DNA from 4 places in the Pseudoalteromonas sp. SM9913 genome. Region 1 is predicted to be linked to each of the others. Evidence: predicted binding sites of a transcription regulator. Region 1 holds the regulator's gene; each other region holds the start of a gene.
The links. Region 1 encodes sigma-54, which starts transcription at its own class of promoters, with help from an activator protein. Its sites were predicted from a motif close to GTTGGCACGNNNNTNGNNT; they were not measured.
Positions count from the first base shown of each region.

Region 2: PSM_RS06730 (EF-hand domain-containing protein) is a predicted target of sigma-54. The motif match lies at 2,616-2,634, and genes of this name have one in related genera.
Region 3: fliS (flagellar export chaperone FliS) is a predicted target of sigma-54. The motif match lies at 3,348-3,366, and genes of this name have one in related genera.
Region 4: PSM_RS14160 (TorF family putative porin) is a predicted target of sigma-54. The motif match lies at 2,081-2,099, and genes of this name have one in related genera.

Region 1 is NC_014803.1:426,560-434,125, forward strand. It holds gene PSM_RS01965 (YgiQ family radical SAM protein) at 1-756, shown strand, start outside; gene mgtE (magnesium transporter) at 844-2,202, opposite strand; gene PSM_RS01975 (HPr family phosphocarrier protein) at 2,342-2,614, opposite strand; gene rapZ (RNase adapter RapZ) at 2,634-3,476, opposite strand; gene ptsN (PTS IIA-like nitrogen regulatory protein PtsN) at 3,496-3,948, opposite strand; gene hpf (ribosome hibernation promoting factor) at 3,953-4,240, opposite strand; gene PSM_RS01995 (RNA polymerase factor sigma-54) at 4,267-5,766, opposite strand; gene lptB (LPS export ABC transporter ATP-binding protein) at 6,101-6,826, opposite strand; gene lptA (lipopolysaccharide transport periplasmic protein LptA) at 6,823-7,362, opposite strand; gene lptC (LPS export ABC transporter periplasmic protein LptC) at 7,352-7,566, opposite strand, start outside.
Region 2 is NC_014803.1:1,467,667-1,475,232, forward strand. It holds gene rlmA (23S rRNA (guanine(745)-N(1))-methyltransferase) at 1-344, opposite strand, end outside; gene PSM_RS06715 (energy-coupling factor ABC transporter permease) at 341-988, opposite strand; gene xthA (exodeoxyribonuclease III) at 994-1,800, opposite strand; gene PSM_RS06725 (hypothetical protein) at 2,041-2,472, shown strand; gene PSM_RS06730 (EF-hand domain-containing protein) at 2,673-3,194, shown strand; gene scpB (SMC-Scp complex subunit ScpB) at 3,346-3,936, shown strand; gene rluB (23S rRNA pseudouridine(2605) synthase RluB) at 3,933-4,802, shown strand; gene PSM_RS06745 (YciK family oxidoreductase) at 4,864-5,610, opposite strand; gene PSM_RS06750 (VolA/Pla-1 family phospholipase) at 5,818-7,566, shown strand, end outside.
Region 3 is NC_014803.1:2,411,262-2,418,827, reverse strand. It holds gene PSM_RS11075 (aldo/keto reductase) at 1-381, opposite strand, end outside; gene pseC (UDP-4-amino-4,6-dideoxy-N-acetyl-beta-L-altrosamine transaminase) at 378-1,529, opposite strand; gene pseB (UDP-N-acetylglucosamine 4,6-dehydratase (inverting)) at 1,543-2,544, opposite strand; gene PSM_RS11060 (hypothetical protein) at 2,590-2,913, opposite strand; gene fliS (flagellar export chaperone FliS) at 2,913-3,308, opposite strand; gene PSM_RS11050 (sigma-54 dependent transcriptional regulator) at 3,676-5,112, shown strand; gene PSM_RS11045 (DNA-3-methyladenine glycosylase I) at 5,244-5,831, opposite strand; gene PSM_RS11040 (sensor histidine kinase) at 5,961-7,073, shown strand; gene PSM_RS11035 (sigma-54-dependent transcriptional regulator) at 7,070-7,566, shown strand, end outside.
Region 4 is NC_014803.1:3,080,020-3,087,585, forward strand. It holds gene PSM_RS14145 (hypothetical protein) at 1-386, shown strand, start outside; gene PSM_RS14150 (helix-turn-helix transcriptional regulator) at 395-595, shown strand; gene PSM_RS14155 (hypothetical protein) at 745-1,908, shown strand; gene PSM_RS14160 (TorF family putative porin) at 2,201-2,878, shown strand; gene PSM_RS14165 (YIP1 family protein) at 3,073-3,783, shown strand; gene PSM_RS14170 (efflux RND transporter periplasmic adaptor subunit) at 3,832-4,998, shown strand; gene PSM_RS14175 (ABC transporter ATP-binding protein) at 4,998-5,705, shown strand; gene PSM_RS14180 (ABC transporter permease) at 5,698-6,936, shown strand; gene PSM_RS14185 (nitroreductase family protein) at 7,149-7,566, shown strand, end outside.

The DNA.
Region 1 (7,566 bases):
ATCGACTTATATAAAAAGGCGCGTGAGGTTAAAGGGATCAAAAAGATCTTAATTGCTTCGGGCGTGCGTTATGACCTTGCAGTACGTGATCCTCGTTACGTTAAAGAGCTAGTAACCCATCATGTTGGTGGATATTTAAAAATAGCACCTGAACACACAGAAGATGGCCCATTATCAAAAATGATGAAACCAGGTATGGGCGCCTATGATGAATTTAAAGCGTTATTTGATAAGTACTCAAAAGAAGCGGGTAAAAAGCAGTATTTAATTCCATACTTTATTTCTGCTCACCCGGGGACTAAAGATGAAGACATGGTAAACATGGCTTTATGGTTGAAATCGAATGATTTTAAGCTTGATCAGGTACAAAATTTTTATCCATCACCGATGGCCAACGCAACCACCATTTACCACACAGAAATGAACTCGCTTCGTAATATTAAAAATAATACTGAGCAAGTTGCTGTGCCTAAGGGAGCGCGTCAACGTCGTTTGCATAAAGCAATTTTACGCTATCACGATCCTGCCGGTTGGCCAATGGTCCGCGAAGCCCTGCGTAACATGGGCAAAGCCAAGCTTATTGGTAAAGGACCTAACTGTTTAGTCCCTGAAGAAGGACGAGATGAAAGACAAACCAAAGGCGGAAAAGGTAACAAGGGCGGTCGTCCTGCGCTTACTCGTCATACTGGCTTTAGCCAGTTTAAAAAAGCCAACACTAAACCTAAGGTAGGTGGTAATCGCCAGCGCGCTAAGTAGCCTTAACTTATGTAAAGTAACTATCGGCTTAAACAAAAACACCGCGTATTGATGCGGTGTTTTTGTTTAAAAACGTTTATAAAAAGATTAAATCAATAACCAAGTCGCAGTACCTAAGAAGGCAAATATACCAACAATATCAGTTACCGTGGTTAGTACCACACTGCCTGCAAGTGCTGGATCTATTTTCATTTTTTTAAGCAATAGTGGGATACTAGCACCCGCAATACCTGCTGCAACTAAATTCATAAACATAGCAAACGCTAAAACACCACCGAGTTTGAAATCCCATTGCCAAAGCGCAACAACACCGGCAATTAGGATAGACCAAACCATACCGTTAATCGCACCGATAGCGAGTTCTTTTAATAATAAAAAACGTTGGTTAGTTTGGTTGATATGACCCACCGCGATACCGCGAATAACCAAAGTTAAGGTTTGGCTGCCTGCAACCCCACCCATTGACGGGACAATGCCATTGAGCACAGCAAGAATTGGTAATATAGCTAAGGTGTTTTCAAAAAAGCTCGCCACAATTGCAGCCAGCAATGCAGTTAGTAAGTTTACACCCAGCCAAATTGAGCGCTTTTTAGAGCTTTTCAACACAGGTGCAAAGGTATCTTCTTCATCATCTAAACCCGCTAAACCCAGTAAACTGTGCTCAGCGTCTTCACGAATAACATCAACGATATCATCAATGGTGATCCGCCCAAGCAAGTGTGCGTTGTCATCAACAACCGGTGCCGATATCCAGTTATGACGCTCAAACAATTGTGCAACTTCGCTCTCATCCATTGAAATAGGAATAGACTCACAGTCTTCATCCATTAACTCATGAACAATTTTTTCAGGGGGATTAGTTAATAAAGTACTCAGCGATAGGGCGCCTAAAAAGCAGTTATTTTCATCAACCACATATAAGTCATCTGTACCCTCAGGTAATTCGCCGCGTAAGCGAATATAACGCAGTACCACATCTAGAGTCACATCGGGGCGAATAGTAACGGTATCTATATTCATCAATGCGCCAGCAGAGCGCTCTTGATACGATAAAGCCTGCGTTGCACGTTCTCTATCTTGAATATCCATAGCGCTAACAACGTCTTTATAAACGGTGTCAGGTAGGCTACGTAGTACTTCCCCTAAGTCATCATGGCCCATGTCTTCGGTTGCGGCAGCAATGTGCTCGGGTGCCATTTGCGCAATAATGCCCAAACGTACATCTTCAGACAGCTCTTCAAGCACATCACCTTGTACATCAGGATCAACAAGCTGCCAGAGCATACGGCGAATTTTATGCGGGGATGATTCTAAAAGAAGTGCGGTATCACAAGGCGCCGTCTTTGCCAGCATGCGTCTAACTTGAACAAATTGACCACTATTTAGTGACTTAGTCACCTGTTTTAGTTGTTGTAGTGGAATATCTTGTTCTAAAGCTTCAGGCATTGGCGTCCTTAATTAAATTGTATTACATGCTGGAAGGGTATAAATGCTATTCAATTTTAGTTTATCTTACTTTATGTGAGCAAACTACCTCAACCACTATTAACCTAAGCTTAGGATGATGAGTTAATAATGAACTTTTTTATTCTTGCTCATTAAATCGTTGGTCGATGAGCTCACCTATTGCGCTAAGTGCAGGCTCAGCGTCGGGGCCTTCGCATACCACCTTAACTTCTTTGCCTTGGCTGCTTTCGAGTAACATAAGTGCCAGCACGCTATCGCCAGCGGCTTGTTTGTCATCTTGAAATAAAGTGATTGTGGCATCAAATTGCACAGAAAGCTGAGCTAATACTGTCGCCGCTCTAGCGTGTAATCCTAATTTGTTTTTTATTAAAAATGTATTTTCTAAGCGCATTGCATGTTCTCACTCGGTATTATTCTTGTTCTCGGTGGCGAATTTTTACATTAGGATGGCTCATTGCAAAGCTTTCGCCAATGGTTTGCGCTAAATAAACAGAGCGGTGTTGCCCACCGGTACAGCCAATTGCAATGGTTAAGTAGCTGCGGTTATTTCGTTCTAAATGCGGCAGCCATGTTTGCACAAATGTTTGAATTTGCCATGTAAATTTTTGCACTATACTGTGACTTGCTAGGTAGTCTTTTACTGGTTGGTCCAGCCCTGTAAGTGGCTTAAGTTCAGGCTCCCAATGCGGGTTTGGTAAAAAGCGGGCATCAAATACGTAATCTGCTTCTTTAGGGATGCCGTGTTTAAAACCAAATGACTCAAAGGTAATGATCAGTTGTTTATCTTTTTTTCCGAGTATTTTTTCACGAATAGACTCAGCAAGCTGATGCACACTTAAATCTGTGGTATCAATCATATAATCAGCACGGTTAATCAATACATCAAGTAGTTGTTTTTCTTTTTTTATGGCTAAATCAAGCGGCAAAGAATCAATAGATAAAGGGTGGAGACGTCGCGTTTCTGAAAAACGTTTTATTAATGTTTGATCGTCACTGTCTAAATAAAATACCGTTGGTTTAGTAAAACCAGGTAAATATTCAATGATTTCATTAAACTGCTGTTGCTCTTTAGGTAGGTTACGTACATCAACACTCACGGCAATTTTATTATAACTGTCGGAAACACTGCGCACTAATGATGGTAATAAATTAAGAGGAATATTGTCTACACAATAATAACCTAAGTCTTCCACAACGCGTAACGCCACAGATTTACCTGACCCTGAACGACCGCTTATAATTATTAATTCCATTTATCACCTTTCTTTATTACTACGATTGACTGACGATAACCTGATACAGTTCGCTATCCGATTTGGCGGCGCGTAACTGTTTACAAAATTCTTTATCATTGAGCTTATCAGCAATCGTGGCTAGCGTCTTCAAATGCTGCTGATTATCGCCATCGGGAACAATTAACGCGACAAAAATGTCAACCGGTCGGTTATCAATCGCATCAAAATTAATAGCTGTTTCGCTCACTAAAATCAAAGCTAGGGGCTCTTGAGCACCACTCATGCGACCATGTGGAATAGCAATGCCTCGACCAATGCCTGTACTTCCTAGCTTTTCTCTTGCAGTTAATGCATTAAGAATATCTTGTTGTGTTAAATAGGGCAGCTTATTGTGAGCCAATTCACTGATAAATTCTAAAATTCTTTTTTTACTATTAAAAAGGACCGCAGCTTTACTGCAGTCCTGACAGATAAGTGAGCTTAGTTTCATAGTGTTAGTGTCGAGCAAGTTTCTCTTTGTGTTTAATTACTTGACGATCTAGCTTGTCAATGAGCGAGTCTATAGCGGCATACATATCTTGATGCTCAGTAGAGGCAAAAATCTCAGCGCCACTAACATGAACGGTTGCTTCAGCTTTTTGGTTTAGTTTTTCTACATCGAGAATAACGTGCACATTCGTTATGTGATCAGTGTGCCTCTGTAACTTCGAAAATTTACTATTTACGTAGTCTCTAAGCGAGTCGGTAATATCTACATGGCGACCAGTTAAATTCAGTTGCATAAACATTTTCCTCTTTGTTGTACGCCTTAAATCAAACTTTTACGTTGATTAGACGGGGGAATAGCTAGAGATTCGCGATATTTTGCAATGGTTCTCCTCGCTACTTTAATTCCTTGCTCTGCCAATATATCTGCAATTTTACTATCACTCAATGGTTTAGCTGAGTTTTCTGCAGCGATTAATTTTTTAATTAATGCACGTATTGCTGTTGATGAACATTCGCCACCATTTTCAGTACTTACATGGCTTGAAAAGAAATATTTAAGCTCAAAAATGCCACGTGGTGTATGCATGTATTTTTGCGTAGTAACACGCGATATAGTCGACTCATGCATTTCCACCATTTCAGCCACATCGTTAAGCACCATAGGCTTCATAGCCTCAGGACCGTGTTCAAAAAAGGCCTGTTGCTGCTGCACAATACAGTTGGTTACTTTAAGTAGCGTGTCATTTCTACTTTCTAAGCTTTTTATAAACCATTTAGCCTCTTGTAAGTGCGAGCGAATAAACTGGCTATCACCACTTGATTTAACCGTACGCGACATAGCTGCATATTGGCTATTTACTCTGATCTTAGGCATGCTATCTGGGTTTAATTCAACTACCCAACGACCTTTAACTTTTTTAACCGACACATCAGGAATAACGTATTCAGACTCTTCTCTGACAATAGTGTCTGCCGGTTTTGGGCTGAGCGTATGAATCAACGTCATGATTTCTTTAAGCTCATCTTCTTTAAGCTTTGTTTTTTTCATTAACGTGCGATAGTCACGTGCAGCAAGTAAATCAATATGATCGGTTAAGATCATTTTTGTTTCGTTTAAAAAAGGTGTGTCTTTATCAAATTGATTTAGCTGAATACACAAGCACTCTTGTAAACTACGCGCGGCTATTCCCACTGGATCAAATAGTTGAATACGCTTTAGTACCGCTTCTATTTCGTCAAGTTCAACTTCATCTTCGCCGTCGTTTTCTTGGTTAAAGCTTTCTAATATTTCTTCACAGCTAAGGGTTAGAATCCCTGAGTCGTCTACAGCTTCTACAATTGCAATAGCTATCGCTTCATCGGTAGGACTAAACGGCGTCAGTTGAAGTTGCCACATTAAATACTCATGCAGCGTTTCAGTCGAAGAGCCTTGATAAATAGATTCATCTTCTGGCATTGGGCCCGATGAAGAGGCAGGCGCAGCGCTCATATATTCATCCCAAGTAACATCCATAGCCATATCATCGCTAATAGTGTCTTTGGTCATTGCTTCGCCGCTATCTTGCTCATACTCGCTAGGTTTATCGTCAGCTGAGGCACTTAGCGTTATGTCATCGTTATCGGCTTTTTGTTCGTTTTTACCTGCAGTGTCTTCGCTGTAATCGTGTTCTTCAACTTCAAGCAAGGGGTTGCTATCGAGCGCTTCTTGAATTTCTTGCTGGAGATCCAATGTACTGAGTTGCAATAAGCGAATTGCTTGTTGCAACTGTGGAGTCATTGTAAGTTGCTGGCCCATGCGCAGCTGTAATGATTGCCTCATGTATCTCTAACAATCCTTTTAAATTACGGTCTGTTGACCTTTACGGATTAAAATTTGTTCAAACTAGGGGCGGTTTAATTGCGGCGCGAGGTTTGTAACCTAGTGGGCTAAGTCAAAACCGAGCAACAAAGAGTAAATCGTCCCTAGGCAGAACCCGAAGGGCAGCGCCTGTTTGGCATTGATGCTGCGTTATCGCCTATTTATGGGGAATACCACACCACATAGGCTCTGGCTTGCCTAAATACCAAACAGACTGCTGCAAATTCAACCTTGAAAGGTCAACAGACCTAAGTATGATTAATCTTAGCAGATGCTTAGTGGAATAACACACATATTAGAGCTTGAACTGCTCGCCTAAATAAACATCGCGTACTGTTTTATCGTTTAATACATATTCTGGAGTGCCTGATGCAATTAACTCTCCATGAGAAACTATGTAGGCTTTTTCACAAACATCAAGAGTTTCGCGTACGTTGTGATCTGTGATAAGTACGCCAATTCCTCGGTTTTTAAGATGCTCTATAATCTTTTTAATATCTAATACTGAGATAGGATCAACCCCCGCAAAGGGTTCGTCTAAAAGGATAAATTTAGGGTTTGCTGCTAACGCGCGAGCAATTTCAACGCGGCGACGTTCACCACCTGATAAAGCCATACCTTGACTATCGCGGATATGCTGAATGCTAAATTCATCAAGTAAATTATTTAAGGTATCTTCGCGTTGTTGTTTATTTAATTCTTTACGTGTTTCTAAGATAGCCATTAAGTTTTGATAAACAGTCAGCTTTCTAAAAATAGACGACTCTTGCGGTAAATAACCAATCCCTAAACGCGCTCGGCTGTGCATCGGTAATAAAGTAATATCTTTATCATCAATTGATATTTTGCCTTTATCGCTAGGGACAAGGCCTACAATCATATAAAAGGTGGTGGTTTTACCTGCACCATTAGGGCCAAGTAACCCCACAATACTGCCAGCTTCAACCTCTAGGCCAACGTTTTTTACAACTTCACGACCTTTATAGCTTTTAGCTAATAGCTCTGCTTTTAATGTGCTCATGGTTGGCCTTTATCATCTTCTTTTTTATTTTCAACAGGCACTAAAATAGTGTGTACACGGTCTGTTGAGTTTTCGTCTTTTTCTGCGCTAATTAACTGCTGCTCGATATCGTAAGTGATACTTTTAGCTGTTATTTGTTGACCTGCTTGAGCAATGCTTGCATCGCCGATTAAGGTTAAAAAACGCAGCGACACATCGTAACGCACTTCATTAGCACTGGCGCTCATTATGGTGCCATCAGCTTGGGTTTCTTCAAAATATGCAGGGCTGCCTGTGGCAATTAATAACTGTTTGTTATCGCCTAGCTCATCGCGTTTATGCACTTCTAAACGGTCAGCTGTGATACGGCGATTACCATGAATAATTTCAACATTTTTCTCAAAAATGCCTACGTTTTCTTTTAATTGACCTTCTTGCTTATCTGCACTAATTGAAATTTGATTAGCAGCGGGGGCTTCAGCAGGTTCAGCGCCATTACTGTTAAAAGCAATTAATAGTGAGGGAAAAATTAAAATTTTAAATAGGTTATTGGTCATAATATAGGGTTCGCGTATGGTTAATAAGTTTAATCACCTCGGTTTTTAAATCGGCCTCAAGGCCTTTACCTGTGATTTTTAAATTAGGTCCTGTAATAACGACAGGCTGCTGTGATTGCATGGTTAATAGTTTTATATCAACATTGATGGTCTGGGCGTTGATCGTATCGATCATGGCGTTATCTACTAAGTTTTGAGCGGTTA
Region 2 (7,566 bases), 1.0 Mb from region 1:
ATATCAACACCATACACAGTAGCTTGCGTGTTATTTGCTATAGCATGGGTGTAAAATCCCTCGCCACACCCTAAATCAATCACTATATTTGCATTGAGCGGTTTGACTAAATTAGCTAAGGCTGTCTGTAAAAATGCATAATGGCCTTGCTCTAAAAAAGAACGCCTTGCTTGTACCATTTCTAAAGAGTCACCGGGCTGTTTAGAGTTTTTATTTTGCACGGGGAGTAAGTTTACATAGCCTTCTTTGGCAAAATCAAAGCTGTGATTATTATCACAACGTAATGTTTTTTCATTAAGTGCCAATGGAAGTTTGCAAATAGGGCAATGGTAATGAAGACTCATGAGCCTAAATAGTCCTTATCAAAAAAAGTTTTTACCCAGTGCGGGCGATAGGTGATCATAACAGTTATTGCCATACCGTTTAGCATTGCTTCAGGAAACGCTAAAATAGGACTGAGATAAATGTAGTTTTCTGTTAGCTGATGCCAATTATATTCGCCAATTGCGTAATAAAAAACACCCCCGAGTATAATGTTAACGCAAGCAACGACACCAGCCGTTAAAAAGCTACAAACAAATATATAGATAAAAAAGTGCCGCGCTAAGTAGTGGTAACAAAGCATAAATACAAAGTAGCTTAATAATACTGGAATAAACGCACTTATTAGTAATTTTACCGCAATCAGCTCGAATGCTATTTGTCCAAAAGCAGTTAGCAGGGCTGTTGCTAATACACAACTTAAAATAGCCAGACGCCAGCCTAAAATCAGCGTAACAGCAGTAATGCCCAATATATGAAGATCAAGCCCAGGTAAAATACCGGCTTTTATACGCCATAGTAAAGCGAGCACCAGCGCGCAGGCAAACACGCCAGTTTGCCTAGCTGGCGTATTAAATAAATTGGCGTATGTTGATTTATTAACACTTAAAAAGCCAATAACAATAACACCAATCCACAGTAATGCCTGTAATTGCACACTTAGCATAATCGTTAATTAAACTCAGACCAAATAGGCGCATGATCTGAAGGCTTGTCGATAGCACGTAATTCGTAATCTATACCGGTGTCGATACAGCGAGCTGCTAAGTCATGCGTTGCCAGAACCACATCAATCCTTAGGCCACGATTATCAACAAAACCCTTAGAGCGGTAGTCAAACCATGAGTATTGATCGTTAGTTTCTGGGTTTTGCTCCCTAAAGGTGTCTTTAAAGCCCCAGTTTAATAACGTTGCTAGCCATTCACGCTCAACGGGTTGAAATGAACATTTTCCGGTTTTTAACCAGCGTTTTGCGTTTACCTCACCAATACCAATATCTAAATCGGTTGGAGAGATATTAATATCGCCCATTACAATTACATCTTGATCAGGCGTGTAATGACTATTTAGGTGAGTCATTAAGTCTTGATAAAATTGACGTTTATAAGGGAATTTAGTTTCGTGGTTGATATTATCGCCTTGCGGGAAGTAGCCATTCATGACATGCAGGTCACGGCCATTTTCTTGCTCTACGGTAACGCTGATCATTCGCTTTTGCGACTCATCTGTGTCGGTGGAAAAGCCTTTTAATACCGACTTAGGCTCTTTTTTGCATAACATTGCCACACCGTAATGCGCTTTTTGTCCATGAAAATAAACGTGATAACCCATTTTTTGTACATCGTCTAGCGGAAATGCTTCATCGTGCACTTTTATCTCTTGAAGACCAATAATATCTGGCTGGTGTTTATCAATAATAGCTTGTAACTGATGTAGGCGAGCACGCAGGCCATTGATATTAAAAGAAATCACTTTCATAAAGTTTACCTTCAAATTTATTTTCATTGTTAGCTAAATTGTATCAGTATTTGGAGCGACATAACATGACTGAAACGAGAAAATAGCTGCACAAATGTTGATCAATTTTTGCTTAATGTTTAAACATTGTAAATGCAATATTAAATAATAAAATAAATAAAATATTCAATTGATATGTTAAAAGTTGTCTATATAATGCGCAAAAATCGTTTGTTTAACTCGTTCAAATAGGACTACCTGATGAAAACTCAATTACTTTTAGCCGCCTCTCTTTTTGTTTCTGTAACTGCTACTGCGCAAAGCAATACGTATTACAGCCAAGACAACAAATTAGAGTCTAACTTATGTGTAGTAAGCGCCAATGAGGGGTTTTCGGCTGCTCGTAAAATGGCAGCAAAGCACGGTGTATATTTATCGCGTTATTCAAAAAGTATCCTATGTAACGGTCAAGACATCCGTGACATTGCAAAAAAAGAAGCAGCAACGCAATCAGTTGTGTCTAAAGTAGAAGTATTTGCAAAAGATTCACACCAAGAAACACAGTTATGTATGACTGCATTAAAGCAAGGCTTACAACCAGTACGTAAGCAAATTGGTAACTTAAATTCATTAAAGTGTAATGGCCAAAGCGTTACTGATTTTGTTAAGCGTTACCAAAACGCTGCAATCTAAATTACCGTATTAGATATAAATAGCTCGGTTCTTACCGAGCTTTTTTTTTGCAAAAATTACCAGAGTAGCTTGCAAAAATTGCATTATTAAATATCGTTATAGAAGTTGTTCTTGGTTAATTGTTTGATTTTAATAGTTTATTTTTTGGCATCGTATTTGTATTACTAGATTTGAAATTTATTAATACAAGGATACGTCTGATGAAAAAATTAACGATAGCTTCTACTGTTTTAGCCGCATTGAGTTTAGCCGCTTGTTCTTCAAATCAAGGTTTAGAAAAAATCGACAGTGATTTTGCAAGCTTAGATAACGACAGCGATGGCTTTATTTCTAAAACAGAAGCCGACGATGATAGTATTTGGCAGCACTTTTCAAATATAGATACAAATATGGATAATCAAATAAGCCGTAATGAATATGATGCTTATATGCAGCTAAATGCTGGGAAAGTTGCTACAGATAGTGAAGTGAGTGAGTCTGCATTTAAGGCTGATATTGCGAAGTTTGATAAAATAGAAAATGACTTTAAAAGCTTAGATAATGATAGCAACGGTTTTATTTCAGTTTCTGAAGCTGACGATGATGATATTTCAAATCATTTTGGTTACATGGACAGCAATAAAGATAAACGAGTAAGTAAAAAAGAGTTTAATAGCTATATCCAAAAGCATGGTGATTCTGTTGCAGAGGACGATGCACTTGAGCAATTTAAAAATAGCTAAATTACATTATTAAATACATTTGATACCAAGCCAGTGTTTTTCACTGGCTTTTTTATACCTATAAAATGTTATTTTATTAATATGTTTTCCTAGTTTGCCGTTGTTCTGTCATAATAGATGGCTGTGTGTTTTTATTAACTTTAGAGTGATTATGGTTGGTCGGCGAATTAGTGATGAACAATTAATTGAAATCATTGAAGCGGCGATTTTTGTGGCAGGCAAGCCCGTATCAAAACGTCATCTTAAGGACACGGTTTTAAACGACTTAGCAATTTCTATGGCGCGCATTAATGATGCTGTAGAGGCCATTCAAGTTCACTATCAGACGCGTGGAATACGTTTGGTTGAGGTAGGCAGTGGCTATCGTTTTCAAGCGTGCAGTAGTTTAAGCCCATGGTTGAGTAATTTATGGCAAGAACGTGCCCCTAAATACTCGAGAGCTTTACTCGAAACCCTGTCGTTAATTGCATACAAGCAACCCATTACCCGTGGTGAAATTGAGCAAGTGCGGGGTGTAGCAACTGGCTCAAATATTATTAAAACTCTGCTTGAAAGAGAGTGGATTAAAGTAGTTGGGCATAAAGAAGTACCCGGTAAACCGGCACTTTATGCAACGACTAAACAATTTTTAGATTATTTTTCGATAACGGGACTTCATGATTTACCCGCATTGCCAGAGCAACAGCAAAGTAAAATTACCCAGTTATTAAGTGATCCTTCTGTGAGAGAACCATCCGAATGAGTATACAAGGTGAAAAGTTACAAAAAGTCCTAGCCCGTGCAGGCGTAGGCTCACGCCGTGAAATGGAAAAATACATTGATGCAAATCGTGTGAGTGTAAACGGTAAAGTAGCTAAGTTAGGCGACAGGGTTGAAGAAACCGATTTAATTCGTGTTGACGGCCATACCGTTAAAATAGAAGAAAAAGCAGACAGAATTTGTCGTGTAATTATGTATAACAAACCAGAGGGTGAGTTAAGTACGCGTAAAGACCCTGAAGGCCGTAGAACCGTTTTTGACCGCTTACCTCGTATTGATGGCGATCGCTGGATAGCAGTAGGCCGATTAGACGTGAATACCTCAGGCCTAATGCTGTTTACCAATGACGGTGAATTGGCAAACCGCTTAATGCACCCAAGCTATGAAGTTGAACGCGAATATTCAGCACGTGTATTTGGTGAAGTCACTGACGAAACAATGAAAAACTTACTGCGTGGCGTAGAACTTGAAGATGGCCCCGCAAAGTTCACTGGTATCAAGCCTATGGGCGGTGAAGGTATTAATCGTTGGTATAATGTAACGCTTAACGAAGGTCGTAACCGTGAAGTGCGTCGTTTATGGCAATCACAAGATGTGGAAGTATCACGTCTTATTCGTATTCGTTACGGTAAATTAGAGCTTGATAAGCGCGTACCGCAAGGTGGCTGGATTGAGTATGATTTAGATACAGTTAACTATTTACGTAAAACAGTAAAGCTTGGCAAAGAAACACAAACTAAGCTGTCTGTTATTCCTGAAAAGCGTAAAGACAAGCGCGCTAAAATAAACCAAATTCGCAAGGCGGTTAAAAAGCACAATCAACGTGTAAAACCGACTAAACGTAAGTAATTAAAGCATAAAACAACAAAGCCGCTTTTTATAGCGGCTTTTTTACGTTTAAAACTAAATATTACTTTTTAGCTTGTGCGTCTAACGATTGGCCATTGATATTTTTTGAGTCATCACTCATTAAATACAGGTAAGTTGGCATTAAATCTTCAGGTGTTGCTAGTAAATCACGATCTTCACCTGGAAATGCACTTGCACGCATTGATGTACGTGTTGCGCCTGGATTGATGCAGTTAACACGGATTGGCGTTTTTTCAACTTCACACGCCCATGTTTGCATCATACCCTCTACCGCAAACTTAGAAATAGCGTAAGGTCCCCAAAATTCTCTTCCTTTACGACCTACACCCGATGAGGTAAATACCACTGAAGCACTTTTTGACTTACGCATTACAGGGAACAACGCTTTGGTGATCATCGCTTGTGCAGTTACGTTTACTTTCATTACATTTTCGAATGTTGATGAACAAAAGTGCTCCAACGGCCCTAAAGTACCTAAAATACCAGCGTTATTTAATAGTCCATCAAGGCAGCCAAATTGACTTTCGATAGTTGCAGCAAGGTCGCGGTAGTTTTGTTTAGTTGCACCTTTTAAGTCCATAGGCACAATCGCTGGCTGTGGGTAGCCTGCATTGACGATTTCGTCATACACACATTCTAGTTTATTAGTTGTTTTTCCTAATAAAATAACGGTTGCACCATGTTTAGCATAAGTAATTGCTGCAACACGGCCGATACCATCACCTGCGCCTGTTATCAAAATTACTTTGTCTTTAAGTGCGTTTTCAGTTGCTTGATAGGTATGCATAAAAGTACCAATGTTTAAATTTTTTTTGATTTTAACATAGCAAATCGACAAGTAATCGAATTTATTACAAATTTAGGTGGCGAAACTAGAAAGTTTACGTTAAGTTTAACTGGTCTAATGTCTCATTAATATACTAGCTACATTATTTTAACTTAATTACACTGACTATAAACACACTATAAAAATAAGATTTGTGCGGAGAACACTATGAAAAAAATGCTACTCTCGCTCTCAGTTGCAGCTGCATTAGCAGGCTGTGGCGGCGGAGAAACGTTAGAAGATGTTAAAAACGATTCAGTTACAGTTATTCCAAAAGCTACGGTAAAATTTGACCCTGCAAATGGTGTAATTTCGGTTCCTAATGATTTATTGATGAGCGGTACGCGCGATGGCACATTAAACATTCCTGGTGAGCTAAATGACGAAAATGTTTCTATCCCTCGCGCTGCGTATGCGGATCCGCAACTTGCACTAGGGGCACTTGATGGCTGGTCTACGCAAGTTCCTTTTAAAATAGATTTAACGTTTCCACCGGGCATTAGCCTAGATGAAACGTCTGCAGCTTCACCAGGCTCAGTACGTATTTTTGAAGTGATCATGGGTGCAAGCCTAACAGATGCCGAATGCTCACAAGCACCAGCCGGTGCTGCATGTAAATTAGTGGGCGAATTAACCTTTGGTGTTGATTTTGTTACACAAGGCTCTGGAGACGGGGTTGCAATTATTCCACTTAAGCCATTTAAGGCTGGTAGCTCGTACATTAATGTATTAACGACTGGGCTTAAAGATTCAGAAGGTCGCTCAATTGAGCCATCATCAACGTATGCGACTGTTAAACAAGAAGCTCCGTTAGTAACACCATCACAGCTTGCGCTGCAAGGGGCTGTTAATAGCTACGAAAACGTAGTGGTGAGCTCGGGTGATATCACCAAAGACGATATTATTTTTTCAGCCGCGATGACGATGCAATCAGCAGGTCCTGTGCTTGGCACAATCAAAAAGATTTTAGCGGCAAGCTTAACAGAGCCAACAATTCCAACGCCTGCGTTGCAAATTCCAACACAGCCTATGGCTAATGTACAACAAGCGTTTGCAATACAAGGTGTAACGGTGCCTGACGTATTCCAAGTAGCACAGTACCAAAAGGGCAGTATTCAGTTACCTATGTATTTAGGTACGCCGAAGGGTAAAGAAATCAGTGATTTAAATGATACTTACTGGCAAGGTATGTGTGATAACGCAGTGGCTATCATGGGTTATAAAGCGCAAGCGGGTGAAGCGTTCCCAACTGATCCTATTAGCGTTAACGATGCAACATGTGCAGCGTTAAGTGATGGACAGCTTCGTGATTTAGGTTTAGATAGCACGCGTCATTTAACCAAGTATAACGTTATTCCTAAAATGCAAAGTATGGCGACTGTGCCAGTACAAATTACTAAGCCTATTTTACCGGTTGTTAATGCGTACCGAACAGGCTTAGGTTTAGAGCCTTTTGCTGCTATGCCAGAAAATGGCTGGCCAGTGGTTATTATGCAACACGGTATTACCACACAAAAAGAAAGCATGTTGACACTAACAGCACAGCTTTCACTTCAAGGCTTTGCAACGGTTGCAATTGACCATCCTCGTCATGGCGAGCGTGGAATAGATGTTGATGTTGATGGCACAGATGACTTTAACGCAACATCAGGCTCTGTACTTAGTTACATGAACCTAAGCTCGTTATTGGTCGCTAGAGACAGCTTACGCCAGTCAAGTGCTGACTTACTTGGTTTACGTTTAGGCTTAAACTTCAGTGGTGATAGTTCACTCAATTCTAGAGATGTATCTTATATTGGCCATTCACTGGGCTCAATTGTAGCGCCTGCATTTATTGCACAAGCGAATAGCCCATTGGCTGATCAAGTAGACCCACTATTTAAAGTTAATGCTGTTGCATTGGCAAGTGGCGGTGGC
Region 3 (7,566 bases), 1.3 Mb from region 1:
TATTCGCTTAACTATGCCTTTGGTTTTTAACTGCTCTAGCTGCGAAAAATAGTCTTCCCCTGAACTGCTTAAAAGCAACTCACAATTATGAAATAACACTGCATCAATTGAGTCACAGTTCAGATTTTTTAAGCTTTTTTCTACCTGCGCGTGAATATTTTCACTTGATACTTTAGTAACAATAGATAAAGCTTGGCTTAAACCCGATTGGCCAATATTACTCTCGCTAATTCCATAAGCTGATGCCGTATCAACCACTGTAATGCCAGCGTCTAGCGCAGCACTAAGTATTCGTTTGATCTCATTTTTTTTTACCTGCCCAAGGGTGTTACTAATACCATAATTCAAACCAAATTGGGCGGTTCCTAAAGCGATTTTCATAGTTGTTTAGCTAATGTTTCTATTATGAAGTTTTGTTCTGAATTAGTTAATCCAGGATGCAAAGGTATGGTGAGAGCGCAGCTGTAGTATCTCATTGCATTTGGAAAGTCATTTGCCTTAAAGCCAAGCTCTTTGTAATAAGGTTGTATATGAATTGGAATGTAATGCAAATGACTCGTTATGCCTTGCTCTCTTAAACTACAGATAAGAGAATCATGTTTTACAATTGCATCACCAGACAAGGTTAAAATATATAGATGGTAACTAGAATAGCTTTGGTGTGATTGAGTTAAATGATTGATAGACATATCTTTTAGCTTGCTAGTATATACTTTAGCTAGCTGATTGCGTTTTGCAACAAATTCATCAAGCTTTGAGAGCTGGCTAAGGCCTAGTGCAGCTTGTAACTCAGTCATTCTATAATTAAAGCCGAGTTCAACTTGCTGATAGTACCAAGGGCCATGACTTGGCTCTGTCATTTCACTCTGATCGGATGTAATCCCGTGACTACGTAAACGCACCATTTTATTAGTAAGTCGTTTGTTGTTTGTTACCGCCATTCCACCTTCAGCTGAGGTGATTATTTTGACTGGATGAAAGCTAAATACGCAAATATCTGAAAACTCACAGCTGCCCACAGGCTTACCTAAATATTTTGCACCAATAGCATGTGAAGCATCTTCAATAATCTTAAAGCCATATTCAACTGCAAGTTGATATATAGCCTGCATATCACATGATTGACCTGCCAGGTGAACTGGGATGACTACCTTTGGTAAACGATTATTTTCTTTAGCAATAATAAGTTTTTTTTCTAACTCATCAGTGCACATATTCCCTGTTGCTACATCAATATCCACAAAGTCTATTTGAGCACCACAGTACAGTGCACAATTTGCGGAAGCAACGAACGAAATAGGGGAGGTCCACACGATGTCATCTTTCCCCACATTTAACGCTAAACATGCAACGTGCAATGCTGATGTGGCACTGTTTGTTGCACATGCATAGGTGCTGCCACAATAATTTGCGATGGCTTGCTCAAAAGCGGGTACTTTTGGGCCTTGCGTTAACCAATCAGATTTTAAGACATCAACTACTGCGTCGATGTCTTGTTGAGAGATAGCTTGTTTGCCGTATGGGATCATGGAGTCATTACTTTTAAATTAAGGCTTCAATATTGAAGGCTTCAATTTCTTCAATCGTCATGTAATGTGGGTTGTTCAAAGAGTTATATTCAAAGCCTTGCTGAACTTTTTTTCCCTTTTCATTAAGTGCATTAACTGTAAAGTCATTACTACGACTGCTAAATTTGATGCCTGGTGCAATTACAAAATGATCGTTATATTCATAGGTTTCAAAACACAGATCGGCAGGGCACATAACTTCATGAAGTTTCTCTCCTGGGCGAATACCAATAATTTTAATAGGTAATTCAGGAGCCATTGCTTTTGCTAAATCAGCAATTCGAATTGATGGGATTTTAGGTACGAAAATTTCACCGCCCAACATGCGCGCGAAATTTGTTAAAACAAAATCAACACCTTGTTGAAGGCTTATCCAAAAACGAGTCATTTCGTCATGAGTGATAGGGATGTGATCACGGCCTTCATTAATGAATTTTTGGAAAATAGGCACAACTGACCCTCGCGAACATACTACATTCCCATAACGCACTACTGAAAAAGTCGTTTTATGGCCGCCTGCAATATTGTTTGCCGCTACAAATAATTTATCCGAGGCTAATTTAGTGGCACCATACAAATTAATAGGGTTAGCTGCTTTATCTGTAGAGAGGGCAATGACTTTTTCAACATTGTTATCAAGTGCTGCATTAATGACGTTTTCTGCGCCATTAATATTAGTTTTGATGCATTCCATTGGGTTGTACTCTGCGGCAGGTACCTGCTTAAGGGCTGCAGCATGGATGACATAATCAACGCCACGCATTGCGCGATTTAGTCGTTCTTTATCTCGAACATCACCAATAAAGTAGCGCATGCAAGGCTGATCAAAATCTTGCTGCATCTCAAACTGTTTTAACTCGTCACGAGAAAAGATAATAATTTTTTTTGGACTGTACCGCTCTAATAGTGTTTTTACATACTTTTTACCGAACGACCCTGTTCCACCTGTTATTAAAACTACCTTTCCATCAAACATGAGATTCTCTCCACAGCTAACCAGCCTAATATTGCCAAATCTATTTTAAAAGTTAGATTTATACTTATTTACAGCTTTTTTATTTTTTTGATTACCAACTATTTTAACCGCTAATAGTTGTTTTTGAGCATCCATTTTAGCAGATAGCTGTTCTATTAGGTTAATTAAAAACTCAAGTTCAGTCGCAGAGTAAAAAGCTTTTTCTCTTGTAAGTGATTCACTTATATATGTATCAAGCTTATTATGAATACTCAGCGCTTGCTCAATATCCCAATCCTCTGAGTCATTAATCAAACTCACTAGCTCATTACAATATTTGCGAGTTTCACTATCTGTAACTTGTGAACTCGTTATTTGCTTTAAAGCCATTATAGTTGTGGTTCTCTTTGCTCGAATGGAATTGCTTCCCAACCTGATTTAATCTCTTTAATCAAGGTAATTACTTCATCGATTTTATCTATATTGTTTTCAAGGTTTGCAGTTAATAAGCAGCGCTGGCAGTAGTCATACAAAGAGTCTAAGTTAGTTGATACTTCATTATTGTGTTCAAAATTTAATACCTGCTGCAACGCACCAAGTAGCACAATACAATCAGAGATTGCGTTGCCTTTTTTTTCTAACTCTTTACGTTCAATAAATCCTTTTGCAGCAGAGAGCTTGCCAACAATATTCACAAACACGAGTTTAACTTGGTCGTAAGGCGTCATTTCTTTAACACTGCTAACTGTTATTTGACGGTATTTATTGATTGATGCATGAGCCATAGGTAATTCCTCAAATTTTAATAACATGTTCAGAACTCTAAGCAAGTTTAGTTCCAACATAAGTTTGACTATTACTTTATCGGCAAAAACAGTCACACCTTTAAGTAATAATAGCAGTTTTTATGTGTTTCTTCTGTGTGGAATCGTATCATTGAAAATCGCATTATATGTCGTTTAATTCATCCTAAGTATGTATATCACTAAAACTACCTAGGCAATTAATAGTTATAAAGTATTGACTTTGTGCGGCCAGTGTCTGTTTTTTGGCGTTAATGTCAAAAAATCGCCGCTATTGCTTGCATCCAAACCCAACTGGCTTACAATTTGATTAATAAAACAAATTAGTGAAATAAATGGCTCGCTAAAGATGATCTTAATTTTAGATAATAATAACAATCGCTCTATTGGATTATACGCATCGCTTACTTTTATTGGTGAGGCTGTACAGTTGCAAACAGAAGCTGACTTTGAACAGGCATGCAGCCACTATCAAAACAAAGAATGTATTGTGGTGTTAGGTGCTTTGCAGTCTTTAGATCACGAAAGTTTAATTAAACGATACCCAACATTTCCTTTTTTACTCATTGGTGAAACGCTTAAACCTTTGTTGAGTTTGGCTAATGTTGTGGGGTTGATATGTGAGCCATTTACTCATGAAATAACCACACAGCTGTTACACGACTGTCAGCAATATCAGCGCATGTTGCCGCATGAACATAAAAATAACAAAGAGAAAAGCACCTTTGATGGTCTTGTTGGTGAAACCAAAGCGGTAAAAGATTTACGCTTTTTAATTACGCAGGTTGCTAAAACCGATGCTAACGTACTTATTTTAGGTGAGTCGGGCACAGGTAAAGAAGTAGTTGCCCGTAACGTACATTTGCTCTCTAAGCGTAACAAAGGCCCATTTGTGCCAGTAAACTGTGGGGCTATTCCTGCTGAGCTATTAGAAAGTGAACTATTTGGTCATGAAAAAGGCGCGTTTACTGGGGCTATTTCAGCACGTAAAGGCCGGTTTGAATTGGCGCAAGGTGGCACGCTATTTTTAGATGAAATAGGGGATATGCCGCTGCAAATGCAGGTTAAGTTACTGCGAGTACTACAAGAGCGTAGCTATGAGCGCGTTGGCGGTACCAAAGCGATTCAAGCCGATGTACGTGTTATAGCTGCAACCCACCGTGACCTTGAAAGCATGATAGAAAAAGGCTCATTTAGAGAGGATTTATACTATCGTTTAAATGTTTTTCCTATTGAGAGCCCATCTCTTGCTCAACGCGCAGAAGACATACCATTACTACTTAAAGAGCTTATGCGCCGTGTAAATGAACAAAGCGGTACTACGGCTAAGTTTACAGAGCGTGCTATTGATAGTTTAAAAGAACATTCTTGGCCGGGTAATATTCGTGAGCTCGCTAACTTAGTTGAGCGTATGGTTATTATGTTCCCAGACAAGGTGGTTGATGTTCCTGATTTACCCAATAAATACCGCTACATTGAAGTTGAAGCCTATGAGCCACAGTACCCAGAAGAGCTGATGGAGCGTGATGCCTTTAATGATATTTTTAGTGGCGGATTTAGCGAAGATGAAATAGATCTAGAAGATGATTTTGTTCAGGCTGCACCTGGTTTATTGCCCGATGAAGGTATTGAGCTCAAAGAGTACTTAGCTGAGCTTGAAATTAACTTAATCACCCAGGCATTAGAGCGCTTTGATTACGTTGTTGCCCGTGCTGCTGAAGTGCTTGGCGTAAGACGAACCACACTGGTCGAAAAAATGAAAAAATATAACCTTTCTAGAGATTGAGAGCTAAGTGCATGTGCTAGGTACTAGGCGCTAGGTGTTAGGTTAGAAAAAATAAACACCGCGTTTAATGCAAACTCGGCGCTATACTTGTCAGCGGGTTTACCCCGCGTCTCGTAACCCGTAACCCCCACCTAGCCTAGCTTTTTAACTTCTTCTTTTCTAAAGCAATTATTACTATGATCGTTAACCATTCCACAGGCCTGCATGTAGGCATACACTGTGGTTGGGCCTAAAAACTTAAAACCGCGCTTTTTTAAATCTTTTGCAAATAACGTTGATGCTTCAGTAACTGCAGGGTAATCCGCAAGCGTCTCTAAATCGTTTACCTGAGGTTTATTACCAACAAACCGCCACTGGTAATCACTAAAGCTGCCAAACTCTTTTTGAATAGCAATGAAGCACTTTGCATTATTAATTGTTGCGGCTATTTTTAAGCGGTTGCGAACAATTCCCTCATTTTGCATTAATGTTTCTAGGTCCTGCTCAGTAAAGGCCGCTACTTTATTTACATCAAAGTTTGCAAAGGCGTTTTTATAATTAGCGCGCTTTTTTAATATGGTGTACCAACTTAACCCTGCTTGTGCAGATTCTAACGTTAAAAACTCAAAAAGTAGTTGATCGTCATACACAGGAACGCCCCATTCATGGTCATGGTAATCCACATAGTCGGGCTTTGAGGTATCTAACCATGGGCAGCGGCACTGAGTCTCTTTATTCATGCATGTTCCTTTGCGCGTCATTTTTACGACACGCGTTTTGTTGGTTTAATTTATTGAATTTACTAGTAAATAATTTTGGTACATATTGTGCATTAGATACAGTATCTACATTATTTTAGAGAGTTGATTATGGCCCTTGCAAGTGTGCTAAAACCCCAGTTTATTTCTGCTAATCAGTATAACCCATGTTTACTGCAAGAGGAGTATGTTGGTGAGTTGAGTGATTTGCGTCAACAAGCAAGTTGGCTCTCTCATCTGGTTGATACCATGCCTGCGGGCGTGATTGTACTTGATGGTAAAGGAATGATCGCTAAGGCAAACCAAATAGCTATCGATATGCTCGGCGAGCCATTAGAAGGAGAGAAGTGGTTTAGCGTTATTCAGCGCTCATTTCGTCCTCATCAAGATGATGGTCATGAAGTGTCGTTAAAAGATGGACGCTTAATAAAGCTCGATATTACTGCACTCGCGCCTGAGCCTGGGCAACTTATACTAATGACCGATTTAACCGAAACCCGACGCTTACAAAAGCGAGTCGCGCATATGCAGCGTTTAAGTGCCTTAGGTAAAATGGTTGCGTCTTTAGCTCATCAAGTACGCACACCGTTATCAGCGGCTATGTTGTATGCCGCAAATTTAGGCTCAAAACGCTTACCCGAAGCGTCTCGCGGCAGTTTTCATACTAAATTAATGTCACGTTTAAAAGATTTAGAAACCCAAGTAAACGACATGCTGTTATTTGCTAAAAGTGGTGATCAGCAAGTTGTTGAGCAAGTGTCGATGCAACAGCTACTAAGTGAAGTTAAAGCCGGTGCCGATGCTATGGTAGCGCTCAATGATAGCGAATTAAATGTGAGCTTACCTGAACCCGATATTGAAATTATGGGTAACAAAACAGCATTGGCAAGCGCAATTCAAAACCTAATTCATAATAGTATTCAAGTCATTGGCAGTGGTGCACAAGTACATCTTAGTGCTTTGCGTGATATGCAAGATCCTGATTATGTTCGCATTAGTGTTAGTGATAATGGCCCTGGGCTTGATTTAGCACAAACTGAAAAAATATTTGAACCCTTTTATACCACTAAAAGCCAAGGTACTGGTTTAGGACTTGCCGTTGTAAGTTCAGTGGCCAGTGCACATCAGGGACGTGTTGAAGCAAACAACAACCCACAAGGGGGAGCAATTTTTAGTATGTTGCTACCTATTAGTGTCACATCTAAATTAGGGGAGTCACAATGAGTAACACTATTTTAGTTGTAGAAGATGACGCCGGACTTCGTGAAGCATTAATTGATACGCTTGAAATGTCAGGTATAGCCTGTATGGCCGCCAATAGTGCCGAGCAAGCCATGGTGCTACTAAAAAAAGAAGCATTTTCATTGGTGGTCAGTGATGTACAAATGGGCGCAATGAGCGGCTTGGATTTATTACGTAGTATTAAATTAAATTACCCTGATTTACCCGTACTAATGATGACGGCCTACGCCACTATTGATGATGCTGTAGAGGCTATGCGTTTAGGCGCGATTGATTATATGGCCAAGCCATTTGCACCAGAAGTGCTATTGAATATGGTGAGTCGTTACTTACCAGAAAAAGAAAAAGAAACAGACGGGCCCATTGTCGCCGACCCTAGTAGTATTCAATTACTCGAACTTGCTAATAAAGTTGCTCGTTCAGATGCCAGTGTGATGGTGCTTGGGCCAAGTGGCTCTGGTAAAGAAGTACTGGC
Region 4 (7,566 bases), 680 kb from region 1:
TTATGAGTCAGAACGCATGGTTTTCGGTGTTTATGGGTATCACTTTACTAATAATCAGTGGCTACCCAATTATCGGAAACACGTCAGCGCCGTTGCTGATTTTAGGAAGCGCCGCATTTCTTGGTTCTTTCCTTATGTTTGTAATTAGAGGTGGCTTTACATGGAGAATGAAATATCACCTTACTTATAAAGATGAATACTTAAATACTATAGATACTATTGCTTATAAACATGTTGTATTAGCATTGTTATTTAGTATGGGCACGGTTTATTTATTCTCTGAAGGCCTAACTTTACACATATCTCATAGCATGATGGCTACTTTTTACCTTGCTATTATGTGTTTGGCATACGGAATTTCTATTTTTTGGCAAAGCCGTGATTAGGAGTTAATGTGCAAAATCATATAGCTGAATTTCGTAAAAAGGCAGGGCTTTCACAGCAAGAACTGGCCGATGCTATTAATGTTTCACGAAAAACCATTAGCACGGTTGAAACATCTCGTTTTACACCCTCGGTGATCATTGCCTTAAAAATAGCACAGCACTTTAATACCTCAGTTGAACGGCTGTTTTCACTCGATGAACACGATTAATACAGTAATGATGCAATCTTGTGTTAATTAACTTACCAAGATTGCATCCCCTGTATTCTCCGGTATGATGCACGCCCCTGTTGCTGCTGGCTTATTTAAGCTAAAATGAAGCGACTAAAAAGTATATCTAACCGGAGAGTCTACAAGGCATGAAGAAACTGCTAATTTCACCGTCAAAAATGGCATTAGGCGAGCAAGAAAGTCAAATTTATCAAAATATTCTGAAGCAATCTTCAGAGCTAAGCCTAAACCTGATGGCTGTGAAAGTGGAAAACCATCCAGAAGACTTTTTAGGTTGGTGTTATGAGCTATTAAGTGCAAGCCGCGACCGTATTAATTACGACTTACTCGAAAGCCAACAATTACCACTATTAAAAAAGCTGCACGACCAACTTATTTCAGCCATTAGCTTTTTACAGTTAAAAACATTACGGGTAGCACCTTGGCCAGTAGTGAGTATGTTTGTAGAGCAACATAAAGAACTGGTGGCACTTGATGAGCAATTACGTTTAACTGCTTATATTGCAGGTCTGCGTGAAAAGCCGTTAAAAGAGATGATCCCTGAAGACTTACTCGCTTTTAGCGGTAAGCATATGGCATCACTCGATACGAGTACTTATAACTTTGATGTAGAATGGTTTGCCTCTACCAAAAGCGCCAAAGGTTTTCACCAGATGCTGGCTGATTTGCCAGGCGCATTCGACGATGCACTCAGCAACATTCCACTTGAGGGTGATGTAGCGCAAAATGATTACCAACAATTTGTAATTGCTTACTTGAGTGCATTTAATGGTAGTGATGAAAAACCAACTCTGGCGCCTGCCACCCGCTTATTAGCAATGCGCCGCCCTGATGTGTTTACTCCAATTAGTAACAGTCGCTTAGATGCACTTTGCTCCGCACTTGGTATCACCAAATTAAATAACCGTGACTTTGAGCGTTACTGGCAAGATGTAGTACAAAGCATTCACGCTATGTCATGGTTTAAAATGGCCAATGCTGGTAATGAACTAGAAACACAGTTGGTGGACATTAAAGCGCTTATACCTTGCTTTTTTTACTATGCAGATACTAATACTGCAGATAACTCTAACTACATTAAGCTACTTAATAAACCTACACGTAGCACTTCTAGCAGCAGTAAAGCGCCACGCCGAGGCAAAGAATCTGCTGAGATTTTAGTGGATCGCGCTCTTGCTGCTGATGATGTTCCAGAGCATATTCGTGCTAAACGTGACTCTATTATTAGCGAAGTACAAAAAGGCCGCGGTGTTAACGAAACAATTACCCTAATGCGTGCCATTTTTGGTTAATTAACCCACAAGAAAAATAAAATAGCCTAGCAGCGCTTTGATGGTGCAGCTAGGCTATTTTTTGCACCAGCAAAGTGAACCTGCTAAATAATTACTTTTCTATCCCTACCTCATATTATTTTCAATACATTGTTTTAAATAATAAAAATAATTTATAAACGAATAAGTTTAATTTGGCACACACAGTGCAAATACCCCATTAGTAACATAATAAAATGCCGCCAAACAAAAGGTTGTAGTCGTTCATAATAAAAAGCCTTGGCGTGCAAAATCATACAATGGGAAATGAGACATGCTAAAACTACAAAAAACAATATTGATCAGTGCATTGGCATTAACAGGAATGACATCAACTACTGCATTTGCTGAAGTAACAGCAAATGCAGCAGCCACTTCAAACTACTTATGGCGCGGACAAGAGCAAACTGGGGGCGATGCAGCTGTATCTGGCGGTATTGATTACGCTAATGAATCTGGATTTTATGCAGGTACGTGGGCGTCAAATGCGTCTTGGGCCGATGAAATGACCTACGAGCTAGACTTATACGCAGGTTTTGGCGGCGCAATTAATGAAAGCGTGAGTTATGACGTAGGGTATATCTATTATGCCTACCCTGATGCGGCATCAGGTGCAGATGCAGATTTTTCTGAAGTCTACGGTAGCATTAGTGTGCAAGGCTTTACATTTGGTGCAGCCGTACTTGCAACTTCTGCTGCCAATGGTGACGGTACTGATTTTGGTGATTCATTGTATCTAAATGCCGATTACAGCTTCGCTGTTGGTAGCAATGGCACAGAAATGGCGCTACATATAGGTCATTACTCAGGCGATTTCATCGGTGATGACAATATTATTGATTATGGTATTTCGGTGTCTAAAGATGGTTTTACTTTTGGCCTATCAGATAACGACATGGACGGCTCAGATGTAAAAGCTTATGTAGCCTACGCTGTCGACTTTAGCCTATAAAAAGAATGTGTTACTTGCTGCAACACTAAGGGCCGAAAGGCCCTTTCTCGTTTTAAATAACTTAACTAGATCTAATCACGCCACACCTTGTTAACAAACCGTTACAATTAATAAATCAACTTACCTCGCTTTTACCTTAGTATATGACTGATAACTATATAGTTCACTATTGAGAAAATCATAAAGGAATAATCATGAAGTCATCTAACGCGCTATCTGCTTGTATCGACATTTTTATCAGCCCAAGCAAGGCTTTTAATGGGCTAAAAGAAGCTAAAGGCTGGTCTTGGCTTGCTTTTGCACTTCTCGCTCTAACCCTTGCAGCCTCTGCTTATACATTTTATACCACTGCAGACTCACAATTTATTTTAGACCAGCAGGTTGCTGCAGCGAGTGTGGATGCCACAATCGGCGAGAAAAAAATGATCCGTCAAAGTATGGAGCAAAGCCTCGATAACCAAGTGTGGTTTGCAATTGGCGGGGGTATTTTCGGCCTTCTTTTTATAAATGCACTCCTATCTGGGTATTACATGTTGATATCTAAGCAAGACCCTGATGCTAATTATAGCTATGGTGCGTGGTATGGTTTTGGTGTTTGGAGCATGATGCCCATGGTTATTTCAAGTTTAGGTGTTGTTGCGCTAGTTCTTACAGCCAGTAACAATGAATTACCTATTAGTTTATTCAATTACGCGTCTATAAATCAGTTATTTCTGGGATTAGAGCTTGGAGATAGCTTCTATAATATGATGGAGAGTTTAAGTATTTTTAGTCTTTGGAGCATAGCTTTGGTTGCTATTGGGTTAAAGTGTTGGACTAATTTCAGCTTTAATAAAGCACTTCTTTTTGCTGCGCTACCGACCATTATCATTTACAGCATCTGGACAATTATTATTGTTGCTTAAAGGAATGTAGGCAAACTTTTCTGCCTACTCATAAATACGGAAATAAAAATGAAAAAAGCGATTATCATTACCCTTGCAATTGCAGCTTTTATTGCTCTTATCGTATCAAAGCAAATTACTGGCGATGAAAAAGCACCAGAGGTAAATGTTGCACAGGTTGAGCAAGGTAGTATTGCAGACTCCATTATGGCCTCTGGCAATTTAGTCTTTAATACTCAAGTGCAGTTACGTTCAGAGGTAACCGGACGAGTCGACAAGGTGTTTGTTGAAGAAGGGCAAAGTGTAAAACAAGGCGACATTTTAATGCGCTTAGATACCACTGCTTTTGAGTCAGAAGTAACACGTAATAAAGCGGTATTGCGAGCTAGCGAAATAGAAATAAAACATAGTAAAACACGCCTTTTGAACTTTGAACGTCAGCTTAAACGTCAAAAAGAGCTTTATGACGTAGGCCTAGCAGGGCAAGAAGTATACGAGAACTTACAAAATGCACGCGACCTTGCCAAAATAGATATTGAAGCCAGAGTAGAGTCTTATAATCAAGCCAAAGCCTCTCTTTCAATCGCTGAAGATAGACTTAGCAAAAGTGTATTTCGTGCTCCAATGAGTGGTTTGCTCGCCTCAGTAAATATTAAAGAAGGCGAAACCGTTATTGCCGGCACCACTAATATTATTGGCTCAGATTTAATGCTGGTTGCCGACCCAAGCGCTATTTTAGCTGAGCTCAGAGTTGATGAAACTGATATTGCTGGCATTAAATTGGACCAGCATGCAGATATTTATGCTGCTGCGTACCCCAATCAACCCTTCACTGGCAAGGTCATTAACATTGGAACCTCAGCAAAAAACCAAGCAGGTTCACAAGGTTTATCATTTCGAGTGAAAGTGTTACTTGATAATACCGATAGGCAACTATATGCAGGTATGAGCTGCCGTGCAGAAATCGCAACAAGCCTTGCTGTGAATGGCTTAAAGCTCCCTATCGAAGCCGTACAAAAAGAAGATGATAAAACGTTTGTATGGCGTTTAAACGACGATAACACTGTAAGCAAAGCCTATGTAGAAGTAGGTATTTCTTCAGATATAGAGCAAGCAATTACCCAAGGTTTAAATAAAGGAGAGCGTATTGTTATTGGCCCTGCACGCCCAATCAGTAAGTTAAAAGAAAATGATACAGTAAAAGTTAAGCAATCTACCGCCAAGGATACACAATAATGTCGGCGGTAATTAAGCTTGAGCATATTAACAAGCAATACAAAATGGGTGAGCAAATATTTAAAGCCCTTGATGATGTAAACGTGGTCATTAATGAAAACGAGTATGTCGCTATAATCGGTCCTTCAGGTTCAGGTAAGTCAACTTTAATGAACTTATTGGGTTGCTTAGATACTCCAACTACTGGGGATTACTTTTTAAAAGATAAACTTGTAAAAAGTATGACAGAAACCGAGCTCGCTCATCAGCGTAACGAAAGTGTTGGCTTTATTTTTCAGAGCTTTAACTTACTTCCGCGTGCGTCGGCACTTGAAAATGTGATGCAGCCTTTGGTTTATAGGTTTATACCCGCAAAACAACGTAAACAAAAAGCCCTCGATGCACTCAAACGTGTAGGACTCGGTGATAAAGTGGATCATCTATCAAGCCAGTTGTCTGGTGGGCAACGCCAGCGTGTTGCCATTGCACGAGCGCTAGTGACTAAACCGCATATTTTACTCGGTGACGAACCAACCGGGAATCTAGACAGCAAAACTACCACTGAAATTATGGCGCTATTTGATGAGCTACATAATGAAGGCCACACCATTATTTTGGTAACTCACGAACAAGAAATTGCAGATCATTGCCAGCGAGTTATTCGCTTAGTTGATGGCAAGGTAGTGAGTGATGTTCGTAAAGGCGAGGGAGACAAACAACATGTTTAAATCTGCTATTGCAATTATGGAAGGAACAAAAGCAGCACTAATGGCCATTAAAGCCAATGCCATGCGAAGCGCACTCACTTGTTTAGGGATTATAATTGGGGTTGCCGCGGTTATTACAGTGGTAGCCGTTATGCAAGGCTTTACTAAGCAAATTAACGATCAACTCGCAGATATGGCACCTGATGTAACCACAATTAAACCCTTTACCAGCATTGAACAAGAAATGGTGGGCAAAAATGCTAAACTCACTTACAACGATTTTTTAGTCTTAAAAGCCCGAGTAAAAGAGGCTGAAACACTCACTGCACTGATGTTTACTTGGCGTTTTTCTGGTGGCGCTGAATATGGAAATAAAAGCCACTCATCACGAGTAATGGGTACAGAGCAAGATTACCAAAAAGCGTATAGAACCTTTCCAGAACTTGGGCGCTTTATTCGCGCAGAGGATGATGAAAAGCGCCGTCGAGTCGCTTTTATTGGTCCATCCATTATTGAAAAGCTAAACCTGCCAAAAAACCCTGTAGGCGAATATATTAAACTTGGCGGCGAGTGGTTTAGAATTATTGGCGTGGCTGAAAAACAAGGTAGTTTATTGGGGTTCGATCAAGACGATTATATTAATATTCCCATCAGTACCATGAGCGCATTAGAGGGTCCAAGTAGCAGCAGCAATGTACAAATTATGTTTAGACTCAAAGAAGACAGTGATGAAGAATTGGTACTTGCTAAAATCACTCGCATTTTACGCCAATTACATAAACTAAAAGACAATCAAGAAAACGACTTTGAATTTGAAACAGCTGAAAAAGCACGCGCTAACGTTGATAAATTTACAGGTAGCGCTACAGCAATTACCGCAGGGATTGTAGGTATCAGTCTTGTTGTTGGCGGTATTGGTGTAATGAACATTATGCTTGTATCTGTCACCGAACGCACCCGTGTGATAGGCACATTAAAAGCACTGGGGGCGACTCCTGGTTTTATCATGCTGCAATTTTTAGTTGAAGCCGTGGTGCTGTCATTATTTGGAGGCTTAATTGGCTTAGTCATTGGCTATGGTGCTGCCGAGCTCATTTCGCTCTCTGTACCAAGCATGCCCGACGCTTATATACCAGGCTGGGCTATTATGCTGTCGTTTGGTTTTACCTCTTTAATCGGTATTGTATTTGGTTTAGCTCCCGCAATAAAAGCAGCTAGGCTTAATCCCATTGATGCCTTACGTTATGAATAAACACTCAAAATAGCGACCTGTTTGCTTAAAATAGTATCCTAAAATAGCTGACTTTTACTGTTTTAGGATACCTAATAGGCTCTTATCTATTGGCTAAGCCTTGTAATATGATATAAATATTTTATGCGTAGCGCGGGTTTTATAAACCTTAGCAGATAAAGCCTTTGCTGCTATTTTAAACCACACACTCTAAAAATAAGAAGCGAACAGCCATGCAAAATCATAAAAGCCAACCATTAGCCGATTTTATAGAATACCCTCAAGAGGAAATGCTGACGCGTGCGAATGAGTTTTTACAAACGAGTCAACGCCGTCATAGTATTCGCAGCTTTAGTAACCGCCCAGTGCCAAAAGAAATCATCGAAACCTGTATAAAAGCGGCAGGTACAGCGCCTAGTGGCGCAAACCACCAGCCTTGGCATTTTGTAGCCATTAATAGTGCAGATGTTAAAAAACAAATACGAGAGGCCGCTGAAAAGCTAGAGCGCTCATTTTATGAAGGTCGCGCAGGCGAAGAATGGCTTGATGCATTAAAACCCTTAGGCACTGATGCTAACAAACCCTATTTAGAGCACGCGCCATGGTTAATCGCGGTGTTTAGTCAAAAAAAGGGGGGTGTAAATACGGACG